Methylobacillus flagellatus KT: one gene and its partner. The protein of the gene in region 2 binds, or shares a complex with, the protein of the main gene of each other region. Links are inferred from orthologs where the notes say so. Each region holds a gene or a part of one and is shown on either strand. Other genes may lie near its edges.

Region 1 (16,213 bases), 720 kb from region 2 along the record:
TGGCCGGCTTGCAGGCACATATCTCCGACGCGCTGGCCATCCTGCAGGAGCAGCACGGCCAGCAGCTGCCCTCGGTATGGGCAGACGTCATGCAGCGTACGCTGGACGCGCTTGAATGGCCGGGCAGGCAGCGCAGCCTGTCCAGTTTTGAATTCCAGGCCATCAAGGCTTTCGATGAGGTGCTGCAGGCGCTGGCTTCGCTCGATGTGCTGCAGCAAGCGTTGCCTTTCTCCCAGGCACTGGCAAGATTGCGCGAGCTGGTGCAGGAGAAGATTCACCAGCCGGAGGCGGAAGGTGAGGTCCGGTTGCAGGTCATGGGCATGCTGGAAAGCGTCAGCCAGCCGCTGCACGGCTTGTGGGTAATGGGTATGAATGACTATGTATGGCCGCCGCCGCCCAGGCCCAATCCCCTGCTGCCCGCTGCAATGCAGCGCCAATACGGCGTGCCGAATGCCGACAGCGCGGTGCAGGCCGCGTTTGCGCAGGTGGTTCATCAGCGCCTGCTGCATAGCGCGCAGCAAGTCATATTTTCCAGTGCGCTGAAGGACGGCGAGCGCGAATTGCGCCCCAGCCCGCTGCTGCAGGCGATTCCCCTGGCCGATGCGATGCCCGAGCTTAGCCTTAGCCTGGCGCAGGCGCTCGCTGAACGTGACGGCAAGCCGCTGCAATGGCTGGATGACCACCAGGCGCCGCCGGTCGAGGAAGGCGAGCATATCTCGGGCGGTACCGGCCTGCTCAAGGCCCAGGCGGTCTGTCCCGCCTGGGCTTATTTCCAGTATCGCTTGCATGCGCGCGCGTTGAAGGCACCGGTGAATGGCCTGGATGCAGCCGGTCGCGGGACGCTGGTCCATCTGGTGTTGGAACGGTTCTGGCGCGGAAGAGGCCTGCATGACTTGCAGGCAATGGATGAGATGCAGTTGGAACAGGCACTCGGAGAAGCCGTGCAGGACGGGCTGAGTATTTATGCGGACACTTGCGGCGAAGTATTGAGCGAGGCGTTCGTTGCGCTGGAGACATTGCGCCTAACCCGCTTGCTCAAGGGCTGGCTGGCCTTCGAGCGCATGCGCGAACAGCCATTCACCGTCCTGGCCAGCGAGCAGCAGCAGAAAGTACTCATCGAAGGGGTGGAGATCACCTTGATCATAGACCGCATCGACCAGCTGGAAGACGGTAGTCGCATCGTCATCGATTACAAGACCGGCCGCAAGCCGGATACGCGCAACTGGGCGCAAAGTCGCATTACCGAGCCCCAGCTACCGGTATATGCCGCCTTTGTGCTGTCGTCGCTCGACCCGGCCGATACGGCCGGTTCCCAGGGCGCAGAGATTTCCGCGATCGCCTTCGCCATGGTCAAGCTGGAGGAACATGGATTTGCCGGGCTTGCCAATGGCAACGTGCTGCCAGCGATGCCGGTGCTGGATGACAAGAAAACCCGGGAAGTGTTTTCTGAGGAGATGTTTCCGGATTGGCACAGTGTGCTTGCGCATTGGCGCAGCAGCATTACCGCAGTGGTGGATGAATTGAAGCGCGGAGAAGCCGCAGTCCTGGTACAGGATGAGAATGAACTTGCCTATTGCGAGGTGCTGCCCCTGCTGCGCCTGCCGGAAAGGCGGCTGCAGTTCGAGCACATGCAGCAGGGGGGCGCACAATGACAACAGCGCAGGCAACGGATTTGCTCAAGTTGGATCGCGTCAGCCGCGAGCGGGCGCTCGAGCTTGCATCTTTCATCGTGGAAGCGCCTGCCGGGGCTGGCAAGACCGAGCTGCTGACCCAGCGCTTTCTGCGCTTGCTTACAACCGTCTCGGCGCCTGAGCAGATCATTGCGATCACCTTCACCAACAAGGCAGCAGCCGAGATGCGTGCCCGCATTCTCGACAGCTTGCTGATGGCCGCCAGTGGCAGCCCGCCACCGCAAGCGCACAAGCAGCAGACCTTCAGGCTGGGCAAGGAGGCTTTGCGGCATGCGGACAGCCTGGGTTGGGAGTTGCTGGACCATCCGTCGCGATTGAGGATATTCACGATCGATTCCTTGTCCGGACACCTGTCGCGGCAGATGCCGCTGCTGAGCCGCTTCGGCAGCCAGCCAGCCGTCAGCGAGGACGCCAGCGCGCATTATCGGCTTGCCGCTGAGCGCACGCTCGCGCTGGTGGACGAAGAGAGCATGGGCGAAGCTGTACGCCTGGCCTTACGCTATGTCGACAATGATGTGCAGAAGCTCACGGGCTTGCTGGTGGACATGCTGGGCAAGCGCGACCAATGGCTGGACTACGCCAACCATGGCAACCTGCAACAGGCTGCCGAGCGGGCGCTGGAACACTTGGTCATCCAGGATCTGAAAGCCGCTGCCGAGGTGTTGCCGGAGCGCATGCAGCGCGTCTTGATGCCGGTGGCGCGATATGCTGCCGGGAACCTGGCCTGCGACGTACGCCAGGCATTGTTGCTGGATTGGGAAACGCCATTGCCCGCCTCGTCCCAGGCATTGCCGGTATGGCTGGCAGTGTGTGACCTGCTGCTGACGGGCACCGGGACATTGCGCAAGACGGTCAACGTCAAGAATGGCTTCCCGGCCACGCCGGAATCCAAGCCCTTCAAGGAGCGGTTTGCCGAGATCGTGGCAACCTTGCAGCAGACCGCAGGTGCAGAGGCCACCTTGCAGCGCTTGCGCAGCCTGCCGGTACGGCAGGACGAACATAGCTGGCAGATGGTGGCAGCGCTGGCGCAGTTATTGAAGCTTGCCGTCGCTCAATTGTGGCTGGTGTTCCAGCAGGCAGGGGAGGTGGATTTCGTCGAAGTGTCGCAACGCGCATTGCTGGCACTGGGCGACGATGACGATGCGCCCAGCGAACTGGCCATGAAACTGGATTATGAGATCAGCCACCTATTGGTGGATGAATTCCAGGACACCAGCCCCGGGCAGGTCAAGCTGTTGCAGCGGCTGACGCAGGGATGGATGCCTGGCGATGGCCGGACATTGTTTGCCGTGGGCGACCCGATGCAGTCGATTTACCGCTTCCGCAAGGCCAATGTGGGGCTGTTCCTTGAGGTTGCCGAAGACGGCATTGGCGCGTTGAAGCTGGAACGCCTGCAGCTTTGTCGCAACAACCGTTCTGCACCGCCGGTGGTGGATTGGATCAACGCCACGTTCCGCCATGTGTTTCCTGCCCATGACAGCGTGGTGCAGGGGGCGATCCGCTACCGCGAATTCGTGGCCACCCGCGAGAATGAAGCCGGCGCCGACGTGATGGTGCACCCGTTGATCGCTCATCCGGACGAGGGTGCCGATGCACTGCGCATTCGCGAAGCCGGCACGGTGGTTGGGATCATACGTCATACCTGGGCAAGTCGGCCTGAGGCGCGCATTGCGGTATTGGTGCGTGCGCGTGCGCATCTCGAGACGCTGGTGGCGGAAATTCGGCGCCACCACCCCGACCTGCATTTCCAGGCAGTGGAGATCGAGCCACTTGCCGGGCGGCAGAGTGTGCAGGATCTCCTGGCCTTGACACATGCCTTGCTGCAGCGCGCTGACCGCGTCAACTGGCTTGCCGTATTGCGTGCGCCCTGGTGCGGCCTCCGCCTTGCCGATCTGCATGTGCTGGCAGGGCGTGACCGTTATCGCACGATCTGGTCATTGTTGCATGACAACGCCCTGCTGGCTGGGATGAGTGAAGACGGCCGCCGGCGCAGCCAGCATGTGGTGCAGGTGCTGTCGGAAATCCTGGGACAGCAGGGACGCATGCCCTTGAGCCGTTGGCTGGAGAGCGCCTGGCTGATGCTGGGCGGAGCGCAATGCCTGTGGCAACCGGGGGATGTGGCCGATGTGGAAGCCTTTTTTGCCTTGGTGGACCAGCTGGACCAGCAAGGCCGCTTCAGCCTGGAGCGCTTGGTGCAAGAGGTGGAGAAACTCTATGCCGCGCCAGATCTGGAGGCGAATGGGCAATTACAGTTCATGACGATTCATAAGTCCAAGGGACTGGAATTCGATACGGTCATCCTCCCGGGACTGGAGCGGCGGCCGCGCAACGGTGAAATGCCTCTGCTGCTGTGGGAGGAAGTTGCCATCGACACGGAGGCTGGCGTCACTACCGAGCTGGTCACGGCGCCGTTTATTCCCAAGGGGGCGGCGGGGCGGGACGAACCCAGCCCATACAGCTACCTGAAAATGCTGGAAAAGGAGCGCGCGGACCATGAAAGCGCGCGCGTGCTGTATGTCGCGGCAACCCGAGCCGAACGCTGCCTGCACCTGCTCGGCAGCGTCGTTCCGAATGCCAAGGGGGAGCTCAGGCCGTCCGGCGGCACATTTCTTGACTTGCTGTGGCCACACTTGGCAGGCCGCTTCATGGAAGCGGCTGCGCAGCATGTCCTGCCTGCGGAAGATGCAAGTCAGCCGCCATTGCTGGCCGACTTCGTGCCCAAGCTGGTCAGGGTGGAAGAAGCCGACATGCCGTCAATTTACAACGATGACAGGCATGAAGTGGTCTCTTACGAACAGGCGCCTGCGGACACACCGGTGTTGGGCAGACAGGCAGGGCTGGAAGCCCACATCGGTACGCTTGCGCATAAATATGTGGAAATGATCTCAGCCGATCCCGACTTCGATGGCTGGCTGGCGCGCCTGCCCAGCCTGAGGCCTGCAATGGTAAGGTGGCTGGCGCGGCAAGGGCACCATCAAGATGCTGCGCAGGAGGCAGCAGGGCAGGTACTGCAGTTGCTGGCACTCACCTTGCAGAGTCCGGATGGCCGCTGGGTGCTGTCGGCGAGGCCGCAAGCGGCGGCGGAACTCGCTCTCGGGCATGTCGGCGACGCTGGCTTCAAGCAGCATGTCGTGGATCGATGCTTCATCGAGAATGGCGAGCGCTGGATCATCGACTACAAATCGACACGGCTGCCTGTCAACGCAGATGCCCAAATCATGCTGGATGCCGCTTCAGTGCATGCAGCACAATTGACGGGATATGCGGCACTATTTGCGGAGGAAGGACGACCAATTCGCAAGGCAATTTACTTCATGGCCTTGGGCAAACTGTGTGAATTGCCTTGATCCATCACGCCAATCTGGACAACATCATGACAAAGATTGTCGGAATTTTGATGGATGTGTGGAAATTTTGTCACTCCAAGTGGTATTGGCCTGGATGGGAAGCCGGATGATATCCGTGGAAAACTGGAATGTTTTTTTAGTACCAAATTGAATTTAAAGGATATTTAAGAGTCATATTTATAGATGAGCATGCCCTTGGTATAGATCGGTACAAGGGTTGCTTATAGTAAAGCAAACATCCCCCTACAACAGGATAAAGTGAAACGATGAAAACGAAATTGAGTATGTTGGCAGTATTGGCGGCAATATCCGCTCCAGCCGCTGCGGGCACGATTGACCTCGGGGTTGCTGGAGATTACAACGCATTTATCTTTGGGGATTATACGGCCAACGGTAATTCGGTGGCAGGCGCATTGGCTATCGGCGGCGATGCCAGCTTGAATGGCAATAGCGTCTCCAATATCAATGGCAATGATTATGCCGTCGTGGTCGGTGGCAATCTGGGCGATACCCCATGGGGCGGTAGCGCGAATGGTAATCTGTGGGTAGGTGGCACCAATAACAAGGGCGGGAACTACACAATAAGCGGCACATTGGATAATCCATCGACAGCGCCAGCTCCCGTTGATTTTGCTGCGGCAGAGAGTTACCTGACTGCATTATCAAGCGGCCTCTCCAATGTCTCTGCGACAGGCAGCTACTCACCATTGGATGAATGGAACCAGAATAGTAAGGTGTTTACCGGCTCGGGATCCGGTGTCGAGTTTTTCAACCTTGATGCCAGCGAATTCGCAAGCTTTAATAATTTAACCTTCAATGGATTTTCTGCTGGTACTACACTGGTTTTCAACGTGGCAGGTTCTGATGCAGTCCTGGGCTGGCAATGGCAGTCGTTGAGCAATGACTACAACGTATTGTTCAACTTTTACGAGGCCACCAGCGTCAAGCTGGAAAATGCGGCCATCAATGCGAACATTCTGGCGGTCAATGCCACCATCACTGGCTCTGGCAATCTATATGGGACGGTGATTGCCAACCAATGGGATAACGCCATGACATTGGGCAACGGTGGGTTCGACACTGTCGAGACTGCGTTGTTCGCTGGTGTAACAGCTGCTGTACCGGAACCACATGATTATGCTTTGTTATTGACTGGGTTGGGTGTGATTGGGCTGGCAACCGCCCGTCGCAGGAAGATTTTGGCTAGGAAGTAAAGCCATACCATCTGAATCCCGGGGGGGATAGAGGAGGAGAAAGGCGTGGGGTAGCATTACCCACGCTTTTTTCCTTTCTGGCGTCTGCGTTGCTCTAACCGTGCTGCCGGGATGTAGTCTGGATCAATGGTGATCGTGGTGGTGTACGCGGCGGATGGCTTTGAGGTGGCGCCTGATGTACCACACGGCGAAGATGACGCCGACGACGACCAGCACGATGTGGAACTGGTGGAAATAGACTTCGAGCGACTCCCAATGCTGGCCGAATTTCATGCCGGCATACGCCAGCAGGAAGCACCAGATCAATGAGCCGACGAAAGTATAGGCAATAAACTTGCCCATGTGCATACGTGCCACTCCGGCTGGGAAGGCGATGAAGGTACGTACTGCAGGCAGCAGGCGGCCGACGAAGATGATGATGTCGCCGTATTTCTCGAACCAGCGGTCGGCCAAGTGCAGGTCGTGATGGGAGATCAGCACCCATTTGCCGTATTTCTCCACCAAGGGCCGGCCACCGAACATGCCCAGGTAATAAGCGGGGATTGAGCCGACCACACAGCCCACGGCCCCAGCTAGTGCCACGCCCCATAAGGTCAGCTCACCCGTAAATACCAGATAGCCCGCAAACGGCATGATGATTTCCGAGGGCAAGGGGACGCAGGCAGACTCGATTGCCATCAGCAATACGATGCCGCCGTAACCCATGGTCGAGATTACCCCGATGATCCAGGCAGCGACGCTTGCAATGATTTTTTCCAGCATGTCAGGCGAGTTCCTTTAACAGGTTCTTGATAAAGTCGGCACGTTGCGCAATGCCGGGATATTGTACCGTAACCCTGAGCTTGTCCGGCCCGTTCATGCGGCAGCGGCGGTCACGTTGCAGGAGCGCGATGAGCTTGGTCGGATCGAGATCCGCTTTCGGTGAAAAATGCAGCTGGATCGCGGAGTCGCTGGCGTCGATCTTATTGATTCCCAGGGCCTTGGCGGCAATGCGCAGGCGATGGCAGGCCATCAGGGCCTCGCCTTGTTCTGGCAACAGCCCGAAGCGGTCAATCAGCTCTTCCTGCATGGCGTCCAGCGCATCGTCGTCGCTGCAGTTGGCTAGGCGCTTGTAGAGCACCAGGCGCTCATGCACGTCGGGGCAATAATCGTTCGGCAATAATGCAGGCGTATGAAGGTTGATTTCAGTGGTGACGCCGAGGGGGGCCGAAAGATCCGGCTCCTTGCCTGCCTTGAGCTGTTTGACGGCGTGGCTGAGCATCTCGGAGTAGAGGGTGAAGCCGATTTCCTGCATTTCCCCGCTTTGGCTGTCGCCCAACAGTTCGCCTGCGCCACGGATTTCCAGGTCGTGCATGGCGAGATGGAAGCCCGCTCCCAGATCTTCGAGCAGCTGGATCGCATCCAGGCGTTTTTGCGCCTGCGGCGTGATATTGCGGTCAGGGTCGGTCAGCAGGTAGGCATAGGCCTGGTGGTGCGAGCGTCCCACGCGTCCGCGCAATTGGTGCAGCTGCGCCAGGCCGAACATGTCGGCGCGGTTCATGATGATGGTATTGGCCGTTGGCACGTCGATGCCGGTCTCGATGATGGTGGTGCACAGCAGCAGGTTGAAGCGCTGCTGGTAGAAGTCGCGCATCACATGTTCCAGCTCGCGCTCGCGCAGCTGTCCATGGGCGATGCCGATGCGGGCCTCGGGCAGGATTTTCTCCAGCTTTTCCTTCATGACGAAGATGGTGTCCACTTCGTTATGCAGGAAGTACACTTGTCCGCCGCGCTTGAACTCGCGCATGGCAGCCTCGCGAATGATGCCTTCGGAATAATGGGTGGCGAAGGTCTTGATCGCCAGCCGCTTCTGCGGTGGCGTGGCGATGACCGAGAATTCGCGCAGGCCTTCCATGGCCATGGACAATGTACGTGGGATCGGTGTGGCGGTCAGCGTCAGGACATCCACCTCGGCGCGCATGGCCTTGAGTTGTTCCTTCTGGCGAACGCCGAAGCGGTGTTCTTCATCGAGAATGACCAGGCCGAGGTTCTTGAACTTGACGTCTTTCTGGATTAGGCGGTGGGTACCGATGACGATATCGATACTGCCATCCTCCAGGCCCTTCAATGCCTGTGCCTGTTCCTTGGCGGTGCGGAAGCGGGAGATTTCGGTGATCTTGACCGGCCAGTCGGCAAAGCGGTCGCTGAAGTTGTGGAAATGTTGTTCCGCCAATAGCGTTGTCGGCACCAGCACGGCTACCTGCCTGCCACCCATGACGGCGACGAAGGCGGCGCGCAAGGCCACTTCCGTCTTGCCGAAGCCGACATCACCACAGACCAGTCGGTCCATGGGACGACCGGACTGCATGTCGCTGATGACGGCTTCGATCGCGGCAAGCTGGTCGGCGGTTTCCTCGAAGGGAAACCCCTCGGCAAATGCCTCGTAGTCATGCAGGCCGAGTTTGAAGGCATGGCCTTTGCGCGCCGCACGCTGGGCGTAGAGGTTGAGCAGTTCGGCAGCGGTGTCGCGTACCTGCTTGAGGGCCTTCTTCTTGGCCTTTTCCCAATGGCCGCTGCCCAGGCGGTGCAACGGCGCGGATTCCGGCGGGCCGCCGGAGTAGCGCGAGATCAGGAACAACTGTGAGACCGGGACGTAGAGCTTGTCGTCACCGGCGTATTCGAGCAACAGGAATTCGGTTTCGCCTTCGCCGAAGTCGATATTGACCAGGCCGCGGTAGCGACCTACCCCGTGCTGTTCATGCACGACCGGGTCGTGCTCGCGAAGCTCGGAGAGATCCTTGAGCATGCCTTCCGTATTGCGCTGCTTTTCCTTGTCGCGGCGGCGCTGCTGGCGGACAGTGTTGGCGTAGAGCTCGGCTTCGGTAATGACGGTGATGTCGTCGACCCTGAAACCGCCATGCAAGGGACTGATGCCGAGCATGACAGGAGCGGTGCCTGCCTGGAAGGATTGCCAGTCCTCGGAGGTTTCATAGGAGATGCCGTGGTCGTGAAACAGCTGCGCCATGGTTTCGCGGCGTCCCAGGCTTTCTGCGGCAATGAGGATGCGGCCCTTGAAGCGGCGGATGTAGTCCTTCAGTTTATGCAGGGGCTGCTCCGAGCGGCGCTCTACCTCCAGCGCCGGAAGCTTGCTGTCATTATCCAGGCTGAGCTGCATCCTGGCCCAGGCGTGGCTTTGGCTGAAGAACTCCTCAGCCTTGATCAGCAAGGTTTCTGGCTTGAGGATGGGGCGCTCGGGGTCATGCGCCAGCTGGCGGTAACGTGATTGCGCATCATGCCAGAAGGCCTGCGATGCCAGGTCGAGGTTGCCGTGCAGGCACAACAGGGCGTCAGCAGGCACATAATCCAGCAGTGTCGCGGTCTGTTCGAAAAACAGGGGTAGATACCATTCGATACCGCCACTGGCGATGCCTTTGGAAACATCCTTGTAAATACGGCTGCGCGAGGGATCTCCCTCGAACATTTCACGAAAACTCTGGCGGAAGCGCGCGATACCGGCTTCATCCAGTGGAAATTCCTTGGCCGGCAGCAAGCGGATATCGGCAACCGGATACAGGCTGCGCTGGGTATCGACATCGAACGTACGGATAGTCTCGATCTCGTCATCGAACAGGTCCAGACGATAAGGCAGGGCGCTGCCCATCGGGAACAGGTCGATCAGCCCGCCACGCACGCTGAACTCCCCGGGACCCATGACCTGGCTGACATGGTGGTAGCCGGCATTGGCACATTGGTTGCGCAAGGCCTCAATGTCCAGGGTCTGTCCCTTTTTCAAGATGAAAGTATGGGCTGCCAGGTAGGCCTTGGGCGGTAAGCGCAACAGTGCTGTCGATATCGGCACGAGCACGATGTCGCAGCTGTTCTGGCTGATCTGGTACAGGGTTGCCAGCCGCTCGGAAATCAGGTCCGGGTGCGGCGAGAAGTGGTCGTAGGGCAAGGTTTCCCAGTCCGGCAGCAGGTGCACGCGTAGCTGCGGCGCATACCAGGGAATTTCTTCCAGTAGGCGTTGTGCATCGAAAGCGTTGGAGGTGACCACAACGATAGGCGCCTTGGCAGAAGTCTCTGCACGGTGGGTGGCGAGTTGTGCGAGTGCCAGGCTATCGGTGCCGGGCGTCAGGGGATTGATCCGGCTCGTTTGGCCGGGTGCCGGAATGGGCAGGGAAAACTGCATTGCTTTGCCGTGAGGGATTGGATAAACGGCCTATTATAGCCTTTTCGCTTGCCAGGTACGCGAATACTGGCGTCTGGCGTGATGATGGCGGGATATGACAAGTGGCACGCCAGGCTGTCCGCTCGCGGACAAGCTGGGGCCTGAAGTGCAAAATTGCGTGCTACTTGCTGAGCAGCTTGTCGATCTGGGCCTCGGCTGCCGTCCAGTATTCTACCGGGCTGCCCGCAAAGCCATTGCGTTCGGCAAGAAAATAAGCGGCTACTTCCACCATGCGGTAGCGCTCTTCCGCGCTGATCTGGGAGGAGGGCGCAACGGCCTTAGTTTTGCTTGAACTGCTCTTTCTGGGGGTCGTGGTCTTCTTGGGGGCTGCCGCTGGTTTAGCCGCCGCGGCGCGGGTAGTGGCAGGTTTCTTTGCAGTGGTGCTCTTGGGTGTAGCCATTTCGGTTCCTTTCTCGTGGTCGGGACTTCCGTTCTGCTTGGAATAGGGGGAGAAGGCGGTAACCTTCGGCACCATCATATTAAACCGTTCCACCCACCGTCAAGCCGTCAATGCGCAGGGTGGGCTGGCCAACGCCGACCGGGACGCTCTGGCCTTCCTTGCCACAGGTGCCGACGCCGCTATCCAGGGCCATGTCGTTGCCGATCATGGATACGCGCGTGAGCACGTCCGGGCCATTACCGATCAAGGTCGCGCCCTTGACCGGATAGGCGAGCTTGCCGTCCTCGATCATCCACGCTTCGGCTGCGGAAAACACGAACTTGCCGCTGGTGATATCCACCTGGCCGCCGCCGAAGTTGGTGGCATACAGGCCTCTCTTCACCGACTTGATGATTTCCTCGGGCGCCATGTTGCCGTTGAGCATGTAGGTGTTGGTCATGCGCGGCATGGGGATGTGGGCGTAGGATTCACGACGCGCGTTGCCGGTGAGCGGCATGTTCATGAGACGGGCATTGAGGCTGTCCTGAAGGTAGCCGCGCAGGATGCCATCCTCGATCAGCACGGTGCGCTGGGTCGGGTTCCCTTCATCGTCGATGTTGAGCGAGCCCCGGCGGTTGATGATGGTGCCGTCATCCACCACGGTAAGGCCCTTGGCGGCGACCTGCTGGCCGATCGCATTGCTGAAGGCGGAACTGCCCTTGCGGTTGAAGTCTCCCTCCAGCCCGTGTCCGATCGCCTCATGAAGCAGGATGCCGGGCCAGCCTGGCCCGAGCACGACAGTCATGCTGCCAGCAGGAGCAGGACGGGCTTCCAGGTTCACCAATGCCTGGTGTACGGCTTTCTGTGCGTAGTCCTGTAGTACTTCGTCAGTGAAATAGCGATAGTCGAAGCGCCCGCCGCCGCCGGCGGAGCCCTGTTCACGCCTGCCGTTCTGCTCGGCGATTACCTGGATGGAAAGACGTACCAACGGGCGCACGTCCGCCGCCATGACGCCATCATGGCGCGCTACCATGACCACCTCATACTCGCCCGCAATCGAGGCCATGACCTGGGTGATGCGCGGATCCGCCTTGCGGGCGTACAGTTCCAGGCGCTCCAGCAGCCTGACCTTGGCTTCGGCGCCCAGCGACGCAATCGGGTCTTGCGGCAGATAGAGTTGGGGAGCATTGACGCGCTGTACGGCCTGGCCCTGTCTTTCTTCGCCAAGTGCTGCAATTGCGCGAGCGGCATTCGCTGCCTGTTTCAGCGCGGGCAGGCTGATGTCATCAGAGTAGGCGAACGCGGTTTTCTCGCCGCTCACTGCGCGTACGCCGACGCCTTGGTCGATGCTGAAATGTCCCGACTTGACCTGTCCTTCTTCCAGCCCCCAGCTTTCTGCCCGGCTGTATTGAAAATACAGGTCGGCGTAATCCACCTGGTGCGACATGATGTTGCCGATCACGCCCTGCAAATGTCCGATATCCAGTCCGCTGGGACGAAGCAAGGCTTCGGTCGCGGTATGGAAATGCGAGTCGGTGGCAGGACTGGAGGCGGTCGGTAATGTATCGGGTTTCATGGCATTACATCTTCAAGGTTGCATTGACGCCATCATAACAGCCAGCTGAGATGGCGGAATATAAGTATTTTCTGTAAATGGCGGCGATTGGCTGCTTTTTCAAGCACGACAGCCTGGTTTTAGGAATGTCGCGTGCAGATCCTCATGGGAGACGGTGCACAGTCCCTGCAAGTGATTCAAGAAGTCAAGGCGACCACGGCGGAAGCGCATGCCTTTTCAAAGCTTGCGGTGTTTTAATGCTGGCAGGCTCTTGCGCAGACTTTTCAGGTAGGCGGTATTGATGGAGGAAATCACGATGCCTGAGCCGCGCGGCAGCCTGTCCTGCACGACGCCCCACGGATCCACGATCATGCTGTTGCCATGTGTCTCACGCCCGGATGCATGATAACCGCCCTGGCCTGGTGCAATGACGTAGCAGAGGTTCTCGATTGCACGCGCCCGCACCAACGTTTCCCAATGCGCTTTGCCTGTCGTCTCGGTAAAGGCCGATGGCACGGCAATGATGTCGACTTCCCCCATGGCGCGGTATAGCTCGGGAAAGCGCAGGTCATAACAAATGGAAAGCCCGAGCTTGCCAAAAGGCGTGTCTACGGTCACTACCTTGTTTCCAGGCTCTATGGTTTTCTTTTCCTGGTAATGCTCGTCGCCTTTCTCGAATCCGAACAGGTGGATTTTATCGTAGCGTGCCACTTGTTTGCCCCTGTCGTCGAAAACCAGGCAGGTGTTGCGCACCTTATCCGGGTTCCCGCATTCCAGCGGTACCGAGCCGCCGATGATCCAGACCTGGTGTTTCTTGGCCGTCTTCGAAAGAAAGCGCTGGATGGGGCCGCTGCCTTCCTTTTCCCGGACGGCGACCTTGTCGGTATCCTTGAGACCCATGATGGCAAAGTATTCCGGCAAGGCGATTAACCTGGCCCCCATGTTGACGGCAATTTCGATCAGGCGCTCCGCCTCGCTCAGATTGGCTGCGACGTAGGGCCCTGAGGCCATCTGGATGGCGGCAATGCGGTGAATGCCAGGGATGGAGTTCTTGTTCTTGCTCTTGGCAACTTTTTCTCTTGATTTGATGGCCATGGTTCGTGATTCCGGACGGACTATGAATTGTCAGCTTGGTTTGTTGCATTTGTAAGTGCCGGTTGTCATCTCCCTGGCAGCATGGGTGTCTGGTCGGCATTTTCGCGCCTGCTGCCCGCCTCGACTTCCACCGGGTTGTCCCAGGTGCCGACGAACTCGTACTCCGAAGATGCGATCTGGTTCAGTGGGTCTTTCAGCAGCTTCTGCGCGAGGTAGGTGGCTGCACCCACGACAGGGCCGCCTGCCAGCGCGGCAATCGAGAGGCTGTCGCTGACATAGGGCGTTACCTTGACCTTGATATGCTGGGTTTCCTTCTGCAGGTTGGTTTCCCCGGTCATTTGCACCAGGGCGGTGGGACCTTCCAGGCGGAAATCGTCGCTGCGCATGATGCCTTCATCGATGCGCACGCTGGCGCTGATCTTGTCGAAGGCAAAGCCGCTGCTGAAGACATCGCGGAAATCGAAAGTGAGGCGGCGCGGCAGGTTCTGCAATGTCAGCACGCTGAACAGACGGCCTACGCCGGGCTGTATCTTGAGTATCTGCCCCTTGCGGACATCGAGCTGGAGATTGCCACTCAGTTTAGTCGTTTCGAAATCATGCGGGCTACCCGGCCACTTGAGCTGGCCCGTGAGGTTGGCCGAGCCATCCCTGATGGCGTTGGGATAACCGAATCGTTCCAACGTCTTGCCTACGTTGCTGATTTTCCAGTTGATATTGAGGCGGGTGTTGGGGGAGCGCTTCCAGTTGTGCCATTCGCCTTCGGCATTCAACTCGCTTTCCGGGGATGAGATGCGCAGTTTCTCTATGCTCCAGTCATTGTTGTGCTCGTTGGCGAGCAGCTCGAGTTTCCCTAGCTGCTTCGGGCCATATTCGAAACTGTCGGCGACGATATCCAGCGAGGGGTACTCATTGACATTGCTTTGCTGGCTGAATTGTCCCTGGGTGCGCAGCATGGCTGTGTCTGGTGTCGAAGATGGGATGCTCAAGCGCTTGAGGCGGGCCAGCACCTTGCCGTTCCCATGACTCAGCCACTGGATATCGCCAATCATTTCCTTGCTTTGTGCCTGCGCCTGCCAGCCATCCTTGATCGCGGTGGCAGCGAGGTTGAGGTCATTGATGCGGCGGTCGAATACGTCCAGCTTGCTGATGTACAGGTCAATATTGCGGATATCCACGCCATGACCAGATTGCTGACTGCTTTCCTTGGTCGCGATGGCCAGCGCCCGCCATTCATCGATATCCAGATGGTCTATCTTGCCATGTATCCTGATGCCCGCTTGCTGGGGGAGCGAAGGTGCAGCATTGAAGGCGATATCTCCACGCTCCAACTTCCAGCTGCCGTCGCCTTGCTTGGTACGGACAAACAAGGCGCCAAGGTTGTTGCCATATTGGATGGTGATGTTGTCCTGGCTGGGGGTGGGCTGTTTTTTCTCGATATGCAGGGGCACATTGTCGTTCATGGCCTTGTTGAGCGGGAAGGGCAGGCTGGATGTCATGCCCTGCAGGTTGGAGTCGATGACGAGATTGACGCCGTTCGGGCTGACAACGATATTGCCCTGCCAGTCGGCGGTGCCGAAGATGCGGGAGAAAATGCCATTGCCAAAACTGGCGCGCAACCCGGCATCACTGACCTGCCCGTGGGCCGTAATGTGGATGGCCTTGTCCTTGCCTGTGCTGAGGCTGACCTGCGCCGGTCCGCCGTACACCCAGGTGCTTATGTTCTGGCCGCTCACGCCATGTTCCGTGAAGTCCAGTTTGCCGTTGATGCGGCTTAACGGCGGGATGTCCTCGCTTGCGAGGCTACCGTTGGTGATGGTGTAGCTGCCCTTGACCTTGGTCGCGTTGGCGTCATGCAGCGGAATCTGCAGATTCAATGCCAGCTTGCCGGTACCGCTGGCTTGCAGTCCCTCGGTGAAGCCGCCCGTGATCTTGATCAGCGGGCTGGAGTTGAGATACTGGATGCCGTGGCTGACCGGGCCTTGGCCTTCGCTCGCGATGCTCACGACAGGCTGGTGCGATGCTAGGTTGGTGATCACAACCTTGCTCTTGGTGATGTCGGTACCTAACGTGCTGCCCTTGCTGGCATTCAATTCCATGCGGTTGCTTTCGAAAAGCATATCGAGGGCGATATTCTCGATCTTGGGCCACTCCGGGGAGAACCTGAGTTCGCCGTCATGAATCTTGGCTTTGACCTGGAACAGGCTGTTCTTGTTGTCGGCGAAGGGGAATTCGCGCATGTTGCCTTTGACGATGATACTGACATCCTCGCTTTTTCCGGCGAGGATGGCGTTATCCAGCCACGAGAGGGTGTGCTCGCCCAGCATCACGGGATAGTAGAAGCGCGCATACTGCCCATCCACGCGGTTGAGCTTGCCGATCAGCTCCAGTCTGCCACCCGTGGCGGCGTTGTGCTGGAAGCTGGCATTGATGGCGCCTGCGAGGTGCCGGTTGGCGATATTGAGGTTGTTGATGCGCAGCTCAGGGCTGTCGCCATTGGTTTTCCATTTCACCTGGCCGCTCAGCTTGTCCACCGGCACCGGCCAACGCAATATATCCTTGAACTCAAGTTCCGCGTTGCGCGCGTTGAGCGTGAGGCTGCCGCCGGTTTCATCCGCACTGACGGTCCCACTCAGCTGCTTGAAGCCGGGAAACTTCATATAGGGCTGCATGCCCAGATCGGTGAATTGCGTACGGAGCTTGTATTTTTCCGGGAACCCGCCCTGAC
Region 2 (15,659 bases):
CAAGCGGGTACGGGCCTGGTATTGGCGGTCATAGACATCCAGCAGATCCAGCAGCGACTGGTTGCCTGCCAGCATCTTTTCAGACATTGCAGTTACTGCGGAAGTGATCGCATTCAATTCGCGGTATCCGGCAACGAGTTGCTCGCGGGTGGACTCAAGAATGGCATATTGCGAGATCATGGCCTGGCTGATGCGGCGCTGCAGGTCGTCCAGGCGGTAACGGATTTCCTCGATGCGCGACAGTTTCTCCCGCGCCATGTAGTAGTCGGCACCACCATTCAGCAGGTTCCAGTTCAGGACGACCATGAAGCGCTTGTCGTCCTGCTCGCCCACGGGGCCGCCTGCGTTGTCCGTGGTCCACCTGGAAAGCTCCAGGTCGAGGCGAGGCGCGTAACGTGACCGGGCCACATTGTGGTCTATTTGGGACGCGCGCAGTTCTTCCCGAATTGATGCGATGTCGGGGCTGTTGTCCATCGCGATCTTGATGGCTTCGGCTGCCGTTGACGGGATGGTGCCCATGTCTTCACGCTCCGGCAGCCGGATATTCTGTGGTGCGATGTTGGTCAGGCGCAGGAATTCGATGCTGGCAGCCGAGTGCGCGGCTTCTTGTTGGGTACGTGCCGAGCGCGCGGCCAGGCTGCGGGCGCGCACGCGCTCGCGGTCGGCATCGCTGGAGGCGCCGGCGGCAGCGCGCTTGTCCACATAAGTGAACAGTTCGTTGAGCTGGTTTTCATAGCCCAGCGACAGGTCGGCAATCAGGCGGCTGGTGGTCAGGCCGAGGTAGGCATTGACGGTGGAAAGCCAGGCATCCCCCTGGCTGCCGCGGCGGCTTTCCTCGCGTGCACTGATGATGGCCTGGCGGCGCTTCCAGTCATAAATGCTGGTCAAGTCCATCAGCGGCTGGCGCAGGGTAATGATGCGGTCAGTGCGGGTATGGTGCGATTCCTCCATGCGGGAGCCGGTACGGGCATTAATGGCGGAAGAGGGTGAGGAGATTTCACGCCCCTTGCCATAGCGCACGGAAAGATTGGGTAGCAACAGGCCGCGTGCCTGCTTGGATTGCGCTTCGGCCTGGTTCAGGCGTTCATCGGCGATATGCACATCGCGACTGAAATCGACGGCGGCATCGGTTGCCGCGCGGATATCCATGGTGTCGGTGACGGTGGCCGGTGACTGCTCGGAATGAACCTGATCTGCATACTCGCTGCTCAGGTATTCATTGTGGATTTCATTGGCTACTGCCACCGGGATGATGCTGGTGCCAAACAGGCGTGACAAGTGGAGCTCGTCGACTGCAGCCACGGATTGAGCCTGTGTCGGCAAGTCCAGGTTCAGCGATTGCAGTCCGATTGGTGCCACATTGGGTTGGGCTGCCTGCTGTTGCAGGGGAGTGTTGCCAACAAGGGCAGGCGCTGCACTGGCAGGGGGAGAAGCCAGCTGCTCCGGCGTCGTTGGCGCGACGACTAGCTGTGGTTGCTTCAAGCCCTGCTCGGTGGCCTTGACTGCTTCGCTGGCTGCATTCGCGGCCGCAGTAGCGGCATTCGCGGCGGCCGTGGCTGCTGCGGCCGCCGCATTGGCAGCCTCAACTGCCGCGTGGGCGGCGCTGGAAGCAGTCTGCAATGCGCTGGCAGGTGCATTTGTGGTTTCCCCTTGCGGTTCGGCAGCCCAGGCTGCTGTCACCACTAACATAGGCCATGTACATTTAAACATGAAGTACTTGCGGCTGTTTGACACGTTCAACCCTTAGTGATTTTTATAGATACGCGGCGGAATTCTTTCTGCTCTGCAGTGTTAATCTAGCTCAAAACCCATGCCCTGAATGTCAATCATTGTGAACCCAAGCGAGTTGCGGATATCACGCATGATTGATGACAACCCATCATTAAGCATGGATTGCGCCAATTCGGAGAGCTGCGGGCTAGTCTAAATGATGTGCTAGGTAAATGTCATTGTTTTTATAGGGTTTTTAGTCCTATTGGACTAAGGCGGCGTTTGAGTCGCCAGTGCCAGTGTAGCCGGAACTTGGCACCATCATGTCGATATTCCGGCATTGATGACAGTTTCTCGGCGTTGGTCCGGTCAGTCGAAGATCACGGTTTTGTTCGCGTAGAGCAGGATGCGGTTTTCGATGTGCCAGCGCACGGCGCGGGATAGTACGACCCGCTCAAGGTCTCGACCTTTCTGTATCAGGTCTTCGACCTGGTCGCGATGAGAAATGCGGGTAATGTCCTGCTCGATGATGGGGCCTTCATCCAGGACTTCAGTGACATAGTGGCTGGTGGCACCGATCAGCTTGACGCCGCGCTCAAAGGCCCGGTGGTATGGGCGGGCGCCGATGAACGCCGGCAGGAAGGAGTGATGGATATTGATGATGCGGTGCGGATAGCGCTTGACGAAATCAGGGGAGAGAATCTGCATGTAACGCGCCAGTACGATGAGGTCGACCTGGTGTTCATCGAATAATGCGAATTGCCGCGCCTCGGCCTCGGCCTTGTTGTCTCTGGAGACTTCAATATGGAAGAAAGGGATGCCGTAGAACCTGGCCAAGTGCTCAGTATCGCGATGGTTGCTGATGATGAGTGGGATGTCGCAATCGAGCTCGCCGCTCTGGTGGCGGTGCAGCAGGTCCACCAGGCAATGGTCATATTGGGAGACCATGATGGCCATGCGTGCCCGGCGCTGTGAGCCTTTGAGCTCCCAATTCATGCTGAACTGGTCGGCAATCGAAGAGAAGTGCCCCGGGAAGTTGTCCAAGGTTACCTTGGCACCTTCTAGGTCGAACTCTACACGCATCAGGAACAGGTTGTTCTCGGCATCCTGGTGCTGGTCCGCATGCAGGATGTTGGCATCGTGGCGATAGAGAAAATCAGCAATCGAAGCGACGATGCCTTTGCGGTCAGGGCAGGTCACAAGCAGGGTTGCGGTGTTTTTCATCGTGGCTCTGGCAGCTTTGAAACGCAAAACCGCCATTATACTGGGATTTGATGGCTGAGCGCTGCTCACGTCATTTTCATTGGGTATTGATGCCAATGTGGCACAGCACCCGTACCTATGTCCCGAGCCTACGGTTAGGTGCCGTGCCCACCTCAAAAAATAGCGTGAATACGTGCAGTTGGGATTTCAAATGCATGATTGAAAGTTATGATGAAGACAAGCTGTGTCTGTGGTATCGTTTGGCAGTAACAATAATAGTAGCCTCAGCCTGTTGTTCGGGCCCGCAAGGCATGTTGCGGACAATTGTCTGATGGCAGCCAAGACCGTGAAGAAACAATTACCTTATTTCCTGCTGGTATTTCTGATCCCCGTGACCCTGGTGCTGTGGTGGTGGGGCTTGTTTTCATCTGCCGATGTCGAGATTGCAGAGCGAGGCAATTACCGCTATGCCTACCTAGAAGCCGACGGCCCTTATTCCAAGCTATCCAGCAAGCAGGAAGAGGTACTGCACGAGCTGGTTGATCAGAATATACAGCCCGGCCCGGAAATCACCCTGATTTTCAGCGATCCACGCACTACGCCATACAAGGAACTGCATGCGCGTGCCGGCTTCATCATTGATGCCGATGCCAAGCCGGTGGCACCGATCCAGGTGGATACCGTACCCGTGCGCAAAGTGTTCGTCGCCAGCATTAAGGCGCATCCCTTGCTTGCCTATGGCAAGACTTATTCCAAGGTGCTGGAGTTCGTCAAGTCCAAGGATATGCCATTGAACCTGCCCACGGTCGAGATTGTGGATGATAGTGTGCTGAGCGTCGAAATGCCGTTGAATCCCGTTCCTGAATCACAACCCAATGCAGGAGTGTCGCCTTGAACTTCATTGCACTGATTGGCGCCCTGGCGCTGACTTATTACCGGCCGCACCGCAAGCTGGACTGGTTGCAGGAGATCGTCGCGCCCTTGGTCCAGTTGTTGGAGCGTAACTTCAATGGTGGCAACCGCCTGCAGGGGATGACGGCCTGGGCGCTGGTCGTGCTGTTGCCCAGTCTCCTGGTTGGTGCGGTCTACTATGTGCTGTTGCAGGTGAATGCAATTCTTGGCATCGTATTCGGCGTGGCCTTGCTTTATTTCACCTTGCGCTTGAGCCAGTTTGGCCCGCGTGCGGAAGAGATCATTGCCGCATTGCGTACCGGTAACATCGACGAGGCACGTCTCTTGCTCGGGCAGTGGGAGAAAATCGACAGTGACAACTTCACGCTGACGCAAGTGGCGCAGGTGAGTGTGGAGACAGTGTTGTCACGCTCACATTATGGCTTGTTTGCACCGATTTTCTGGTTTGTCATCCTCGGTCCTGCCGGCGCATTGTTTTACAGGCTGTCCCATATCGTCACCATGGAGTGGCAGCCTGAAGAAGCGACGCCTTTCAATGATTGGGCGCGCAAGGTGTTTCGTTGGCTAAACTGGCCACCCGCCTTCGTGACCGCGGGCAGTTTTGCAATCGTAGGCGATTTTGAGGATGCGATTTATTGCTGGCGCTCTCAGGCGGAGACCTGGCCGGATAAGGCGATGGGCATGATCCTCGCAAGCGGGGCTGGCGCACTGGGCGTGAGGATAGGCGAACCGTTGCCCATGAATGGCATTCTGGTCTTCCGCCCCGAGATCGGCCTGGGCGATGCGGCCGATGCCGACTATTTGCGCAGTGCGGTAGGTCTCGTCTGGCGCGTGCTGGTATTGTTGATTGGATTATTGCTACTGCTGACCTTCGCCCACTGGCTGGGGCAGTGATGAAGAGGGCAGTGGGTGACTTGATAGAAGAGACTATGGATATTGTATTAGCCAACCCACGTGGGTTCTGTGCAGGCGTAGACCGCGCGATCATTATCGTCGAGCAGGCACTGGAGAAGTTCGGTGCCCCCATTTATGTGCGACACGAGGTGGTACACAACAAGTTTGTGGTCGACGACCTCAAGAAAAAGGGTGCGATCTTTGTCGAGGAGCTGGATGAGGTGCCCGCCGGCAACACCGTGATTTTCAGCGCCCATGGTGTTTCCAAGGATGTGCGCGCCGAGGCAGAAGCCCGTGGCTTGCAGGTGTTCGACGCTACCTGCCCCCTAGTGACCAAGGTGCACCTTGAGGTGGCGAAGATGCGTGCATCAGGCAAGGAAATCATCATGATCGGCCACAAGGGACATCCGGAGGTGGAAGGAACCATGGGCCAGGCCGAGGGTGGCATGTACCTGGTGGAATCGCCGGAGGATGTGGCGATGCTGGAAGTGAAAGATCCATCGCAATTGGCCTACGTGACGCAGACGACCCTGTCGATCGATGATGCCGCTGCGATCGTGAGTGCGCTCAAGGCCAAGTTTCCCGAGATCACCCCGCCGCGCAGTGATTCCATCTGTTATGCGACGCAGAACCGCCAGGATGCAGTCAAGGTCATGGCGCGGGATTGCGACCTGGTGATCGTGGTGGGGTCTCCCAACAGCTCCAATTCCAATCGGCTGCGGGAAGTGGCGCAGAACCAGGGAGTAGAGTCCTATATGGTCGACAATGCCTCTTTCCTTGACCCTGCCTGGATCGTCGGTAAAAAACGCATCGGTGTTTCTGCAGGTGCCTCTGCGCCGGAGGTCCTGGTGCAGGAAGTGATCAACAAGCTGAGAGCGCTGGGCGCTGCCGATGTGCAGGAGCTCAATGGCGTGGTGGAGAATGTGGTGTTCAAAATACCGCGCAATCTGGCCGAGGCCTGATATATCGCGGTTGGCAAATTGAAAGGGCGGTTCTACCGCCCTTTTTCGAGTGCGTGCACTGCGGTGGTCAAGCAGCCTTGCGCAGATTGTCCAGACTGAAGGCCGTTGGGGCATGCAAGGCCAGGGTGATATAGCCCCCGGCCAGTGCGAGGTACTGCATGAAACCAATCAGTCCGCTGCCGGGTGTGGGGTCGGGCAGCTTCAAGAAGACGGCGACGAAAATCGCATACACTGCCAGCACATAAGCAGATAGTTTGGTCTTGAACCCCAACAGCAGGGTCAGGCCAAATACCAGCTGTACCAGGATCATCAAAGGTGCAAATACGCCGGGCAGGCCGAAATGGCCAAGGTACATCTGGTATTGCTCATAGCCGCTGGGGTTCTGAAAAATGATCATGAGCTGGAACAGGATGGCGACCAGAAAAATCTGTGCTAACAGGATGCGCCCAAGGAAACCTAAAAACTTCGTCATCGTCTTACCTTCTCGTCCAAATGCACAATAATTGTGCTTAAGTTAATTGTTATATCGACTTCATCAATCGAGGCGAGCATAGATGATGCCTGTAAGCGCCATGCGCCGCAACACTTGTCAAGGCGGCAGGCGCCGGGCTGAAATGCCTATCTCCCGCCTACCAAGAACAGAAAGAACATCGACATGACTTTTTATGTAAGGCAGGCTGATTGGATCAGCGATCAGGCCCAGATATCGGCTATTCGTCAGCAAGTTTTCATCGAGGAGCAGCATGTGCCAGCCGATCTCGAATGGGATGGGCTGGACGAGACCTCCCTGCACCTGCTGGCCGTCACGGAGGATGGTAAATCGATCGGCTGCGCCCGCATTCTCAGCGATGGCACCATTGGCCGCATGGCGGTGTTGAAACACTGGCGCAGGCAGGGGGTGGCCAGGCGTTGCTGCATACGGCCATCGAGTTGTGCCGGCAGCACGGCTGGCTAGATATTCATGTCTCTGCGCAAACCCATGCGTCCGGTTTTTATGAAAAAGCCGGCTTCCGCCGCATTGGGGATGAATACATGGATGCCGGCATTCCCCATCAAGCCATGAAGCTGCATATCAGCAACTAACCCTGTCTTTCATGCCGCGCCTGAATCCAGGTGCGGGATTATTCCGCCTTTCAGACTCCCGCTTTATGGTGCCCCTGCCATGACTCGTGGCAGGACTATGCGCATCTTCATCCTGTTGTCTTTTGCCCTCGTCAATATCGCTGCGCTAGCTCATCAAGTACAAGTTTCACATTAATTCACAAGGGGATATTTCAGATGATTTCACGCATTCTGGTGCTGTTTGCCGGGCTTTCCATGTCGGCTCTGGCCATGGCACAGCCATCGCTCAATCTTTCCGGCTATACCTTGGGGTATCAGTTCAGGCTACCTGGCCAGCCTGGCATGGCAGCCGAGACTTCGGCCATTACCTATAACTGGGATACGGGCACATTGTTTGTCGTCGGCGACGAGGCAGAGGCCATAGTCGAGGTGAGCAAGAGCGGCGAGGTGATCGGCTCGATGAAGCTCAGCGGCTTTGATGACACCGAAGCCCTGACGTATATCGGCAACGGGCAGTTCGCACTGGGCGAGGAGCGTACGCAAAGCCTGTTCAAGGTGACCTATGAAGCCGATACCACTCTGCGTCGCGCCAATGCATTGCCCGCCTATAGCTTTGGGCCATACAGCAATAACGAAGGCCTGGAAGGCGTGAGCTGGGATCCTCGCAACAACAGCTTCATTGCAGTGAAGGAAAAGAATCCGCAGGCCATCTACGAAGCCAATATCGACTTCAATGACGGCACTGGCAGCCACGATATCCTGTTTGATGCAGCATTGCTGGGTGTATTGGATCTTTCCGATGTGCAAGTGCTTGCTACCGTGCCTTCTTTCCTTGGAACTGGCCTGGATGACAACTTGCTGGTCATCAGCCAGGAGTCGCGCTTGCTGATGGAAGTCACCCGCACAGGCGAAATACTCGGCTCCATCAACCTTCGCTATCTGAGCGGTGCTGCCGAAGGTGTCACCATCGATGAGAACGGCATTATTTATGTTTCCCAGGAACAGCCTTCCGTATTTGTGTTCCTGCCGCCAACGCCTGCCGTGCCCGAACCAGAAACGTATGCATTGATGCTGCTCGGTCTTGGCTTGCTGGGCTTTGCGGCACGCCGTCGCCGCATTGCCTGAGTGTTGTTGTTCCTGCGTCGTTAATATTATTCAAATCAGAGAGGTTAATATCATGAGCATCATCAAGAAAGTGGTTGCAGCAAGCATCCTGGCCGCAAGTGCGTTCTCAGCGCTTCCTGCACTGGCCAATCCATACAATGTCTATATCACTGAGTGGTCCTATCAAAGTCGCCACAGCAGCGAATTGGGCGAGTACATCGAGATTTCCAACCTTGGTTCCAACGACGTCGATTTCACCAACTGGAGCTATGACGACGACAGTCGCACCAGCCTGGTGTTCAATCTGTCGGATTTCGGCATTGTGAAGGCTGGCGAGTCCGTGGTGATTACGGAAATCGGTGCTGACGAATTCCGTGCACGCTGGGGTCTGAGCGATGATGTCAAGGTGATTGGTTTCATGAATCCCAACCTGGGCCGCAACGACGAAATCAATATTTTCGATCACGAGCTGAACCTGGTGGACCGCCTGACTTATGGCGACCAGGACTTTCCTGGCAGCATTCGTGCCCGTTACAACAGCGGTGTCCCTGGTAGCGTAGATGCACTGGGTGCCAACGACGTCTACGGTTGGGTATCCTCCCAAGTGGGTGATTCCGAAGGTTCCTGGCGCTCAAGCGTGGGCGATATCGGTAGCCCTGGCCAGACCAACCTGACCATCGCGGCTATTCCTGAGCCTGAAACGTATGCATTGATGCTGGCAGGCCTGGGTCTTGTCGGGTTTGCAGCACGCCGCCGCAAGGCAGCATAAGCGATAAAGCTATTTGTATCTCATGAAAACGGCTCTCCATCAGGAGAGCCATTTTTTATTGAGGAGAGTTATCTCAGCGTTTGAGCATCGGCTTGAGGTATTTCCCGGTATAGCTGGCCTTGGTATCCGCGACTTCTTCCGGTGTGCCACACGCAATCATGGTGCCGCCGCCATCACCGCCTTCCGGACCCATGTCGATGATCCAGTCCGCGGTCTTGATGACGTCCAGGTTGTGCTCGATGATGACGACGGTGTTGCCGTGGTCGCGCAGGCGGTGCAATACGTCGAGCAGCAGCTGGATATCGGCAAAATGCAGGCCGGTGGTGGGTTCATCGAGGATATAGAGCGTTCTGCCGGTATCGCGCTTGGACAGCTCCAATGCCAGCTTAACACGCTGCGCCTCGCCGCCCGACAGTGTAGTCGCGGACTGGCCCAGCGTGATGTAGCCTAGACCGACATCCAGCAGTGTCTGCAGTTTGCGTGCGACCACAGGCACGGCGTCAAAGAATTCACGCGCCTGCTCCACGGTCATTTCCAGGATTTGGTGGATATTCTTGCCCTTGTACTGGATTTCCAGGGTTTCACGGTTGTAACGGTGACCTTTGCAGACGTCGCAAGGCACATAGACATCGGGCAGGAAGTGCATCTCGACGCGGATCACCCCATCGCCCTGGCAGGCTTCGCAACGGCCGCCCTTGACGTTGAAGGAATAGCGGCCAGGGCCATAGCCGCGGGCGCGGCTTTCCGGCACGCCGGCAAACAGGTCGCGTATGGGTGTGAAGACGCCGGTGTAGGTGGCCGGGTTGGAGCGCGGTGTGCGGCCGATCGGGCTTTGGTCGACATCCACGACCTTATCGAAGAACTCCAGGCCAGAAATTTCCTCGAAAGGCGCAGGCTCGGTCGAGCTGCCGTAAAGGTGGCGTGCTACCACGCGGTAAAGGGTATCGTTGATCAGCGTGGACTTGCCAGAGCCAGACACGCCAGTGACGCAGGTGAGCAGACCGACAGGCAAAGCCAAATCCACGTTCCTGAGATTATTGCCACTGGCCCTCGTCAGCTTGAGCCAGCGTTTTGGGTCAGGGGCGTGACGCTGCCTGGGGACGGCGATTTCCTTGGCGCCGCTGAGGTACTGTCCTGTGAGCGATTGGGGATTGCGCTGGATTTCTGCCGGTGTGCCTGCCGCCACGATGTGACCGCCGTGTTCGCCTGCCCCGGGGCCGATGTCGACGACGTAGTCGGCTTCCATGATGGCATCCTGGTCGTGCTCGACGACGATGACGCTGTTGCCGATGTCGCGCAGGCGCACCAGGGTTTGCAACAGGCGGTCGTTGTCGCGCTGGTGCAGGCCGATGGATGGTTCGTCCAGTACATACATGACGCCGGTAAGGCCGGAGCCGATCTGCGAGGCCAGGCGGATGCGTTGTGCCTCACCGCCCGAAAGGGTTTCGGCGGAGCGGGATAGCGATAAATATTCCAGCCCGACATTGGTGAGGAATTTCAGGCGGCTGCTGATCTCCTGCACGATCTTGTCCGCAATCGCATGTTTTTGCCCGGTCAATTCGATGTGCTCGAAGAAATGCAAGGCCAGGCGCAGCGGGGCCTCGCACACTTCGTGAATGTTCTTGCCCCCCACCTTGACGTGGCGTGCCTCGCGGCGCAGGCGCGTGCCCCCGCACTCCGGGCAGGCTTGCGAGTTGAGATACTTGGACAGTTCCTCGCGTACCGTGATGGAGTCGGTTTCATGGTAGCGGCGTTGCAGGTTGTTGAGGATGCCCTCGAAGGTGTGGGATTTTTCGTATAGTTTGCCGCGTTCGTTGAGGTACTGAAAAGTGATGGCTTCCTTACCGCTGCCGTAAAGCAGCACTTGCTGTACGTCATCGGGCAAGGTTTCGAAAGCCGTCTCCAGGTCGAATCCGTAATGCTTGGCCAGGCTTTGCAGCATCTGAAAATAGAACTGGTTGCGCTTGTCCCAGCCCTTGATGGCGCCACTGGCCAGTGAGAGATGCGGGAAAGCCACGACGCGTTTGGGATCGAAGAAGCTGATCTGGCCCAGGCCATCGCACTTGGGACAAGCACCCATCGGGTTGTTGAATGAGAACAGGCGCGGCTCAAGCTCTGCAAGTGAGTAGTCGCACACAGGGCATGAGAACTTGGCGGAAAACAGGTGCTCCTTGCCGCTATCCATCTCCAGCGCCACAGCCTTGCCGTCGGCCAGGCGCAGCGCGGTCTCGAAGGATTCGGCAATGCGCTGCTTGACGTCTGCGCGTACCTTGAGGCGGTCCACGACGACGTCGACGTTGTGCTTCACGGTCTTGGCCAGCTTGGGTACGCTGTCGAGCTCGTGGATATTGCCGTCCACGCGCACGCGTACGAAGCCTTGTGCCTTGAGTTCCTCGAACAGGTCCAGTTGTTCTCCCTTGCGGTTGCTGACTACCGGCGCGAGGATCATCAGCTTGGTGTCCTCTGGCAGCAGCAGGACACTGTCCACCATTTGGGAGACGGTTTGCGCTTCGAGCTTGATGCCGTGGTCCGGGCATTCCGGGTCGCCTGCGCGCGCATAGAGCAGGCGCAGGTAGTCATGGATTTCGGTGACGGTGCCTACAGTGGAGCGTGGGTTGTGCGAGGTGGATTTTTGTTCGATGGAAATCGCGGGAGACAGTCCTTCGATCAGGTCGACATCCGGCTTGTCCATGCGCGCCAGGAACTGGCGCGCATAAGCGGACAGGGATTCTACATAGCGGCGCTGTCCCTCGGCATATAAAGTGTCGAACGCCAGCGAGGACTTACCTGAACCCGACAAGCCGGTAATGACGATCAGCTTGTTGCGGGGCAAGTCCAGTGAAACATTTTTCAGGTTGTGCGTGCGGGCACCGCGTATACGTATGTAATCCATGGGGTAGAAGCTGTTGCCTTGAGTTTGGTTAACGCCTGGTGGGGCAACCTGTTAATATACGCAACTTCGCGTGTTGAATTCAATGAATTTTAATGTCACAGCCTGAACGCATGTCCCCGGTTGAACTACGCTCCACCCTGAGCCTGGCCTCGATCTATGGCTTACGCATGCTGGGCATGTTCCTGATCCTGCCGATCTTTGCGATCTACGCTGAAACCTTGCCGTCGGGGGATGACCATTTCTACATCGGCCTGGCGCTAGGCGCTTACGGCTTGACGCAGGCCTTGTTCCAGCTGCCGTTCGGCATGGCTTCAGACCGCTTTGGCCGCAAGACCATGATCTACATCGGCCTGCTGATCTTTGCGATCGGCAGCTTCGTTGCCGGTATGGCGGACGACATCCATACCATCATCATCGGTCGTGCCATCCAGGGCGCGGGCGCCGTATCCGCCGCGGTGACGGCACTAGTGGCCGATCTGACGCGCGAAGAGCACCGTACCAAGGCAATGGCGATGATCGGCGGCAGCATCGGCATTACCTTCGCATTGTCGCTGATCCTCGGGCCGACGCTCAACCAGTGGATTGGCGTTCCAGGCATTTTCGTGCTGACCGGCGTCCTGGCCTTGCTTGCCATGCTGGATATCAAGTATCTGGTACCCAACCCCCAGGTCAGCCGGTTCCATTCCGATACCCAGGCCGCGCCGGCCAAGCTCGGCCCAGTGCTGCAGGATACGCAGCTGTTGCGGCTCAATTTCGGCATCTTCGCGTTGCATGCCTCGCACATGGCAATGTTTGTCGTGGTGCCATTCGCGCTCAAGCAGACCAGTGGGTTGAACGAGAATGACCATTGGATGATCTATCTGCCCATCATGGTGATTTCCCTGACGTTCATGGTGCCGGCCATCATCATTGGCGAGAAAAAGGCCAAGCTCAAGCAGGTGTTCATCATCAGTGTCGCCGTGATGCTATTGGCGGAACTTGCGTTCGGGCTCATGATCGATAGTTTCTGGGGCATCATGGTGGCGTTGACCATTTTCTTCATCGCCTTCAATGTACTGGAGGCGATCATGCCTTCCACCATCTCCAAGCAGGCGCCTGCCGATGCCAAGGGTACCGCGATCGGGGTGTTCAATACCGCGCAGTCATTGGGCATTTTCGTTGGCGGCGTCTGCGGCGGCTGGCTGTCCAGCCAGCATGGATATGCGGCAGTATTCGCTTTCTGCGGTGCGCTCATGCTGCTATGGCTGGTCAGCGTATGGACCATGCGTGCACCGGCGGCAGTACGTAGTAGAATGTACCCCTTGCCTGAAGGGCAAACGCATGATGCGGCGCAATTGTCGCGGCAACTGGCAGCGTTGCCGGGCGTGAAGGAATCGGTCGTCTTGCCCGAGGAGGGCGTGGTGATATTGAAAGTGGATATGCAGGCGGATTGGGATGATTCCGCCGCCCTGCAATTGATAAGGGGTTAAAGATGGCATCGGTCAATAAAGTAATCTTGGTAGGCAACCTGGGCCGCGACCCGGAAGTGCGCTATATGCCCAATGGCGAGGCGGTGGCCAACTTCAGCATTGCCACTACCGACAGCTGGAAAGACAAGAACGGCCAGCGTCAGGAGCGCACCGAATGGCACAACATCGTCATGTACCGCAGGTTGGCGGAAATTGCCGGCGAGTACCTGAAGAAGGGGCGCCCGGTCTACATCGAAGGCCGCCTGCAAACCCGCAAGTGGCAGACCAAGGAAGGCCAGGACCGCTACACCACCGAGATCATCGCCGACCAGATGCAGATGCTGGGCGGGCGCGATAGCGGCGGCGGTGGCGGAGCGAGCTATGATGGTGGCGACGACTTCAACCAAGACTACAGCCAGCCCGCCCCCAGGCAACAGGCTGCGCCGGCACAACGCCCCGCGCCTGCCGCATCCAAGCCTGCTGGAGGCAGCAATTTCGATGATTTCGAGGACGATATCCCGTTCTAAGGCATGCTTTGCTTCGTCGGTGATTGCTGAAAGCCCCGTCAAGCGGGGCTTTTTGTTGCGCTAACAAGCCATGAAGTAGCGGATTCTTGGTGCATTATTGAGAATGATTGTTGATTCAATGTATAATGATTCTCAATTAATAATTTCACTGCTTGGAAATTGCATCATGCATTCATTCCGCATTCCCATTAAAGCGGCCCTGATCGCCAGCCTTGCCCTGATTGCGAGTTCGGCCCATGCGCTCGATATTGTGTTTGACTACCGGTTTGACCGGAATGGCTGGTTCAGTACCGACAGCGATGCTGGCCTGATGCGGCGCAACGTATTGGAGCAGGCCGCCTCGGTATTCAGTGGCTTCACCGATTCCCTCTCGGCAATCCAGCCTGGCGCAGGTGATAGCTGGAGTGTGAGGTTCCAGCATCCTAGCTGGAATAGCTGGATCGAGAATGTCACGGTGACGGATTTGTATGTCCCGGAAAACAGCATGGTGATTTTCGTAGGGGCATCCTCCTTTAATGGCTCGGTACTTGGCGCAGCAGGTGGTGGCAGCATTCGTGCCCAGGGTAGCCAGGATTTCTTGGAGACGGTAACGGCGCGTGGGCAGGAAGGCGCGCTGGAGGATGTACCTACTGATGTCGGTCCATGGGGAGACTCCATCTGGTTTAACAGCCATTTTTCATGGTATGCAGGTCTCGATGAGAGCGGCCTGGCTGCAGGCCAGCCGGACCTGTTGACCACGGCAACCCATGAAATCGCGCACCTGCTCGGTTTTGGGGCGTCTACAGCTTGGGATGCTTTGCTGTTGCCCACGGATGACGGCTGGGTATTTGCCGGTGAACATGCCGTGGCGGCGTATGGCGATATGGTGCCCGTTGATGGAGGGGCGCATTGGGCCTATGGCGTGCAGGGGAGGATAAACGGGGAGCTTGTGCCCAACCTCATGGATCCGGGCACCCCGTTCGGCAATCGCGAATATTTCAGCGATCTGGATTACGCGGCGCTGGCGGACATCGGCTGGCAGGTGAGCGCGGTGCCCGAGCCGTCGACCATCTGGATGTTGTTGTTGGGCCTGATTGGCGTGTTTGGACGCTGGCAGCGCAAACAATCCACGCTGATCACCAGTAAGTGAATGGTTGTGTCGATGCCGAGACCGCCCGGAAATACGGGAACAGGTCCTTGCTGAACACTAAATGTCAGCCAGCGAGTGCTGGTTGGCCTGGTATTTGTATTCCCTCACCCAGCGCGTGAATTTTTCCGCCGGCAGCGGCTGGGAGAAGCGGTAGCCCTGCACGAAGGTGCAGCCGCTGCTTTCCGCCCAGTGCAGCTCCACGTCCGTCTCCACACCTTCAGCCACCAGTTCCAGTGACATGCTGCGCGCCAGCGCCACGATGGTCTTGACGATTTCTACATTGATCGGTTCGCGCTCTATGCCCTTGATGAAGGATTGATCGACCTTGAGCCGGTCGATCGGGAATTTGCGCAGGTAGCTGAGGTTGGAGTAGCCCGTGCCGAAATCATCGATTGCCAGTTTGATGCCAAGCCTGCTCAGTTGATGCAGGGTGCGCACCACGGCATCGGCATCCTGCATGAACATGCTCTCGGTCAGCTCGAATTCGAGATAAGCCGGGTTGATCCTGGTCTCCTTGAGGATGTGCTCCACCATGTCGCAGAAGTCACTCTGGTAGAACTGCATGGCGGAAATATTGACCGAGATTCGCATGGGCTGGAATCCTTCCTGCAGCCAGGCTTGGTGCTGTCGGCAGGCTTCACTGATCACCCACTGGCCGATGGCCACGATCAACCCGGTTTCTTCGGCAATTTCAATGAAATGGATGGGGGTGAGTAGCCCACGTTGCGGATGGTGCCAACGGATCAAGGCTTCCTTGCCGACCACCTGGCCGCTGTCGAGCGCAATTTGCGGCTGGTAATAGAGTTCGAATTCATTGCGTTCGATGGCAAGGCGCAGGTCGGTTTCCAGCGACATGCGATCCAGCGAGTAAAGCTGCATGCCTGCTGCATAGTGCCGGTAAGTATTGCGTCCGTTGCGCTTGGCTTCATACATGGCCGCATCGGCCTTGATCATGAGGTTGTTGGCATCCTCGTCATCCAGCGGGTAGATCGCGGTGCCGATGCTGGCCGAGATGAAGATCTCGCGTCCCATGATCTGCTGTGGGA

The links.
Region 1: the proteins of uvrA (region 2) and mfd are in contact, whole or in part, in a crystal structure (PDB 4DFC), measured with the Escherichia coli proteins. The link is inferred for Methylobacillus flagellatus KT from one-to-one orthologs.

What each region holds. Positions count from the first base shown.
Region 1 is NC_007947.1:1,869,750-1,885,962, reverse strand. The notes cover bases 6,816-10,781. They hold mfd (transcription-repair coupling factor), read right to left. Parts: upstream 10,421-10,781; coding sequence 7,016-10,420; downstream 6,816-7,015. Other genes in these bases: MFLA_RS08945 (DUF2934 domain-containing protein), read right to left, coding at 10,581-10,781; MFLA_RS08955 (DedA family protein), read right to left, coding at 6,816-7,014. Also shown: MFLA_RS08970 (PD-(D/E)XK nuclease family protein), read left to right, coding at 1-1,652; MFLA_RS08965 (UvrD-helicase domain-containing protein), read left to right, coding at 1,649-5,038; MFLA_RS08960 (choice-of-anchor A family protein), read left to right, coding at 5,305-6,252; more of MFLA_RS08955, read right to left, coding at 6,376-6,815; more of MFLA_RS08945, read right to left, coding at 10,782-10,859; metalloprotease TldD, read right to left, coding at 10,939-12,414; MFLA_RS08935 (carbon-nitrogen hydrolase family protein), read right to left, coding at 12,631-13,488; MFLA_RS08930 (YhdP family protein), read right to left, coding at 13,554-16,213. UniProt on the Escherichia coli protein: Couples transcription and DNA repair by recognizing RNA polymerase (RNAP) stalled at DNA lesions. Mediates ATP-dependent release of RNAP and its truncated transcript from the DNA, and recruitment of nucleotide excision repair machinery to the damaged site.
Region 2 is NC_007947.1:2,594,263-2,609,921, reverse strand. Bases 8,490-11,901 are described here. They hold uvrA (excinuclease ABC subunit UvrA), read right to left. Parts: upstream 11,510-11,901; coding sequence 8,690-11,509; downstream 8,490-8,689. Other genes in these bases: MFLA_RS12380 (MFS transporter), read left to right, coding at 11,602-11,901; MFLA_RS12390 (lamin tail domain-containing protein), read left to right, coding at 8,490-8,616. In the rest of the region: MFLA_RS12430 (TolC family protein), read right to left, coding at 1-1,689; purU (formyltetrahydrofolate deformylase), read right to left, coding at 2,080-2,934; MFLA_RS12420 (GyrI-like domain-containing protein), read left to right, coding at 3,245-3,808; MFLA_RS12415 (CobD/CbiB family protein), read left to right, coding at 3,805-4,719; ispH (4-hydroxy-3-methylbut-2-enyl diphosphate reductase), read left to right, coding at 4,755-5,681; MFLA_RS12405 (DoxX family protein), read right to left, coding at 5,749-6,153; MFLA_RS12395 (SdiA-regulated domain-containing protein), read left to right, coding at 6,960-7,868; more of MFLA_RS12390, read left to right, coding at 7,921-8,489; more of MFLA_RS12380, read left to right, coding at 11,902-12,978; ssb (single-stranded DNA-binding protein), read left to right, coding at 12,981-13,484; MFLA_RS12370 (PEP-CTERM sorting domain-containing protein), read left to right, coding at 13,651-14,613; MFLA_RS12365 (EAL domain-containing protein), read right to left, coding at 14,671-15,659. UniProt on the Escherichia coli protein: The UvrABC repair system catalyzes the recognition and processing of DNA lesions. UvrA is an ATPase and a DNA-binding protein. A damage recognition complex composed of 2 UvrA and 2 UvrB subunits scans DNA for abnormalities.